2 regions of the Enterocloster clostridioformis genome follow, and region 2 is predicted to be linked to the other one. Evidence: a T-box and tRNA genes for the amino acid it is inferred to sense, from the RefSeq annotation. Region 2 holds a T-box; the other holds one or more tRNA genes.

Region 1 (2,253 bases), 2.6 Mb from region 2:
GCGGTTTTGAGGGTACGTAAAATGTTATAATTGTGCTTGAAATTTTGGCAAAGTTATTGTATAATGATTTGGTCATCGCAAAGTACAATAAGCGTATCATTATTCCTCGATAGCTCAGTCGGTAGAGCACGCGGCTGTTAACCGCGCTGTCGTAGGTTCAAGTCCTACTCGGGGAGTTTTAGTGGAAGTCCATGGCGACCACTACCTTATTCAGGCCCCATGGTCAAGCGGTTAAGACATCGCCCTTTCACGGCGGTAACACGAGTTCGAATCTCGTTGGGGTCATTTGACCAGTTTATGATATGCCGATGTGGCTCAATTGGCAGAGCAGCTGATTTGTAATCAGCAGGTTATCGGTTCGAGTCCGATCATCGGCTTTTACTGTACAACAGTAAACAATGTTAGAGATTATATAGTTCGGACCTTTAGCTCAGTTGGTTAGAGCAACCGGCTCATAACCGGTCGGTCCTGGGTTCGAGTCCCCGAAGGTCCACTCTTCCTAACTAAAGCAGAATGAGAACTATATCATCTAAATAATGGCCCGGTGGCTCAGCTGGTTAGAGCGCCGCCCTGTCACGGCGGAGGTCGACGGTTCGAACCCGTTCCGGGTCGTTTGCATTTTATAATGCGATACAACATATGCAATTTGGGGTCTTAGCTCAGCTGGGAGAGCATCTGCCTTACAAGCAGAGGGTCACAGGTTCGAGCCCTGTAGGCCCCATTTGTTTTATATCTGCATATGGCTGTGTCATGTAGCAATCTGCGGGTGTGGTGGAATAGGCAGACACAAGGGACTTAAAATCCCTCGGTAGCGATACCGTGCCGGTTCAAGTCCGGCCACCCGCATTTTTTATATTTGCGGCTGTGGTGGAATTGGCAGACACGATGGGTTTAGGTCCCATTGGGAAACCGTGCAGGTTCGAGTCCTGTTAGCCGCATACGTAAGAGTCCTGTATCTGCAGGGCTTTTTTTGTTTCCAATAAAAACACCATAGATGGGAAGCTGCCGGTAATGGTATATGAGCGCAGCAAACAGACCCGATGGTTACCGGGCCTGTATTCTCTTCTCCCTTATGATTTTGTAAAATCAGTCGTAATAGTGTTCTACAACATAATGCGAGAGCGCATCTATGAAGGCGCCGTTTCGGGGCTTCTGTTCCAACTCGAAGCCGAAGACCTGATTCAGAAGCTGCCGGTCTCCATGCAGCCATATGGTGCTGATAATGGTGCGTATATTGCGCTCCACACAGCCAATGGACGTATGATATTCCGCGGATATTTCCACGTAGAGTCCTTTGGAGATGTAGATAAGCAGCTCCGGATTGGCAATAGCGCGGATGACACCATATACTGTGTAGCGGAACCCCACGTAGGAGTTGTTGACTCCGAGGCGCCGGAGCAGGTTGCAGGTTTCTCTTTCGTATTTCATGATGATTCCTCCCGATATCGTTTGACTCCTGTAAAGTTAAACCGGGGATGGGGGGTTTATCAAGTTGGACAGGACGACAAAAAACGATAAATTATGTCGCTAAATGTCGAAGGATTGGCCGGGGAAATTCGCGTGTAAAATAGTAGGGGATAAAGGGAGGTATTGGATATAACTGAGTATAGCAAAAGTAAAGGGTTAAATCTATCTCTTCTGGCAGAGGCGGATCCGCGCGTATGACGGCATACGCGGGTACTGTGTCAAAAATAAGTTGAGACCGGAAGAAACTTAAGGTTAAAAAACGGCTCTGCATTCAGGAAAATAGAATGCGGGGCCGGTTTCATATTATCACTATTTTATTGCTCAGAAAATCATTCCAGTATTCGTATGGTCATGACATAGCTGCAGCTGTCCCCAGGACAGAGACGCTGTATGTGATGCCTATGTGAGAGCTGGTCGTCCTCATTCTCATAGATGCCGGAGCCGTTCCAGGGCTCTACGCAGAGGTAAGGGGCCGGTTCCGGGCACAAGGTCCAGAAGGCAACGGTTTCAAAGCCGGGGAATCCCGCCTCCACGCCGCGTCCGGTGGATGGATTGAGGATGGATACGGCCCGGGAATTCAGCCTGTCAAAGAATACAGCATCATGTTTAAACATTTCCCGGCTCAGGGACAGGATGCTGCCCTTTAGCGTGGTACCTGTCTTGGAGGGGGCAAAGTGGAGCTGGTCCAAATCATAGGGTATGCTGACAGTGTTTTCCTCCTTTTCAAATACCAGCTGGTAATCTTCAAAGGCATAGCCCTCCTCCATGGGACAGTTAAATCCCGGA
Region 2 (2,253 bases):
GGAATCAAAGGCTACAGCAAGAAAATCACCTGGAATATAGAAGGCCAGGATGAAGAGAATGATGTAGCAGACCAGGAGGATGTGGGAAAGGCTCCAGCCGAAGAGGGAGCGAAGGAATGCCAGTGCCAGGAAAAAACCGACTCCTGCGGCTACCGTGAGGATGAGCACCATGTCAGGTACTGCCGGTGTCTGTCTGGCCAGGACCTGCAGGTCCGGTTCGGCCACTGTTACCATGGCGCCTATGATGATACATGCGATGACGATGACCGGAAGCTTCGTTGCCCTGGCCAGCTGCGCGCCTACCTTTTCTCCAATGGGCATCATGGCCATATCCACTCCCAGGGTGAAGAATCCCATCCCTATAATAAGGAAGGCTGCCCCCGCCAGAAACAGCATCAGCGGGTCCAGGGGAATGGGGGTGATGGTGATCCCGAGGATTAATACAATGCAGGTAACGGGCAGCACAGATGATAAGGATTCTGTGATTTTTTCTTTTAGCTTCTGATTCAATAAATTACCTCCTGTTGTCCGTTATTTATGTTAACATATATAATTTAGCTTAACATAAGGACAAACGGAAAGGCAAGAGAAGGGACCGTTAGAATTATGTTAAGAAATTCATTGAATCCAGGACCCTGGGACCGGCAAAGCCCTCGCGCCATGAGACGCCGGCAAGATGGGCCAGAGCAGCCAGGCCGGTGAGACGGTCCGGGGAGACAAAGCGCTCCAAGACAGCTTATAAGGCAGCCTGGTCAGAGACAGCGGCAGGGGCAGGGGATTTTTTGTCGGGTAACAGTTGACACTGTTTGGGAAATATGTTAAATTAAGAATCAGTGCAAATACGCAGATAGGGAAGAGTAGACAACCGGATGGATGCAGAGAGCCGGCGGCTGGTGAGAGCCGGTGACGGATGGTTGTTGAACTGGCCCTGGAGTAGCCTGCCCCAACGAGGAAGGACCACCGGAAACGGGGACCGGGAGCCAGTAGGACAGGACGGAGACCTTACCGTTATAAGAGGATTAAGCGCATGCGTCAGACAGCATGAACCAGAGTGGTACCGCGCGGGGATTTTCAGCCTTGCGTCTCTAGCAGTAGAGGCGCAGGGCTTTTATATTTCACAAAAACCACGGGGAGGCGGTATGCTGTCTGGATAAAGGGGAATCATCCCCTTAGATAACCAATGGAGGAATGAGATTATGGCAACACAGTACAACCACAGCGCCATTGAGAAAAAGTGGCGTGAGAACTGGGAAGAGAAGCCCATCAATGTGAATGATGGCAGGAAGGAAAAGTATTACTGTCTGGATATGTTCCCATACCCCTCAGGCAGCGGCCTTCACGTAGGACACTGGAGAGGATATGTGATTTCCGATGTCTGGAGCAGGTATCAGCTTTTAAAGGGCAAGTATGTCATTCATCCCATGGGGTGGGATGCCTTCGGCCTTCCTGCTGAGAACTACGCTATCAAGATGGGCGTTCATCCGGCTAAGTCCACGGAGGCAAACATCAGGAATATCAAGCGCCAGATCAAACAGATTGCGGCAATTTATGACTGGGATATGGAAGTGAACACCACGGACCCGGATTTCTATAAATGGACCCAGTGGATTTTTGTCCAGATGTTCAAAAAGGGGCTGGCCTATGAGAAGGAATTCCCCATTAACTGGTGTCCTTCCTGTAAGACCGGACTGGCAAACGAGGAAGTGGTCAACGGATGCTGCGAGCGCTGCGGCACCACGGTTACCAAGAAGAATCTGCGCCAGTGGATGCTTAAGATTACTGCTTACGCAGAGCGCCTGTTAAATGACCTGGATAAGCTTGACTGGCCTGAGAAGGTCAAGAAGATGCAGACTGACTGGATCGGCAAGTCATACGGCGCGGAGGTGGATTTCCCCATTGACGGGCGTGAGGAGAAGATTACCGTATACACCACCAGGCCGGACACCCTTTACGGAGCCACCTTCATGGTACTGGCTCCGGAGCATGCTCTGGCTAAGAGCCTGGCAACCGATGAGACAAGGGAAGCAGTGGAGAAGTACATTTTCGATTCATCCATGCGTTCCAATGTAGACCGTATGCAGGCAAAGGAAAAGACCGGCGTGTTTACCGGAAGCTATGCAATCAATCCTCTAAACGGCGCAAAGACACCTATCTGGCTGTCTGATTATGTGCTGGCTGATTACGGTACGGGCGCCATCATGTGCGTGCCTGCCCACGATGACAGGGACTTTGAGTTTGCCAGGAAGTTCGGCC

Evidence for each region. The T-box of region 2 lies ahead of leuS (leucine--tRNA ligase). A T-box ahead of a tRNA ligase gene usually reads a tRNA of that ligase, here a tRNA-Leu.
Region 1: it encodes a tRNA-Leu, which carries the amino acid that the T-box ahead of leuS (leucine--tRNA ligase) is inferred to sense. The anticodon was not compared.

What each region holds. Positions count from the first base shown of each region.
Region 1 covers NZ_JAIWZC010000001.1:2,858,024-2,860,276, reverse strand. Annotated here, with positions in the region: tRNA gene LA360_RS14430 (tRNA-Asn) at 104-176, shown strand; tRNA gene LA360_RS14425 (tRNA-Glu) at 214-285, shown strand; tRNA gene LA360_RS14420 (tRNA-Thr) at 305-377, shown strand; tRNA gene LA360_RS14415 (tRNA-Ile) at 420-493, shown strand; tRNA gene LA360_RS14410 (tRNA-Asp) at 539-612, shown strand; tRNA gene LA360_RS14405 (tRNA-Val) at 649-721, shown strand; tRNA gene LA360_RS14400 (tRNA-Leu) at 763-846, shown strand; tRNA gene LA360_RS14395 (tRNA-Leu) at 859-938, shown strand; gene LA360_RS14390 (sporulation initiation factor Spo0A C-terminal domain-containing protein) at 1,087-1,428, opposite strand; gene LA360_RS14385 (aldose 1-epimerase family protein) at 1,797-2,253, opposite strand, start outside.
Region 2 covers NZ_JAIWZC010000001.1:295,208-297,460, forward strand. Annotated here, with positions in the region: gene LA360_RS01280 (DUF1538 domain-containing protein) at 1-510, opposite strand, end outside; T-box leader at 836-1,090, shown strand; gene leuS (leucine--tRNA ligase) at 1,197-2,253, shown strand, end outside.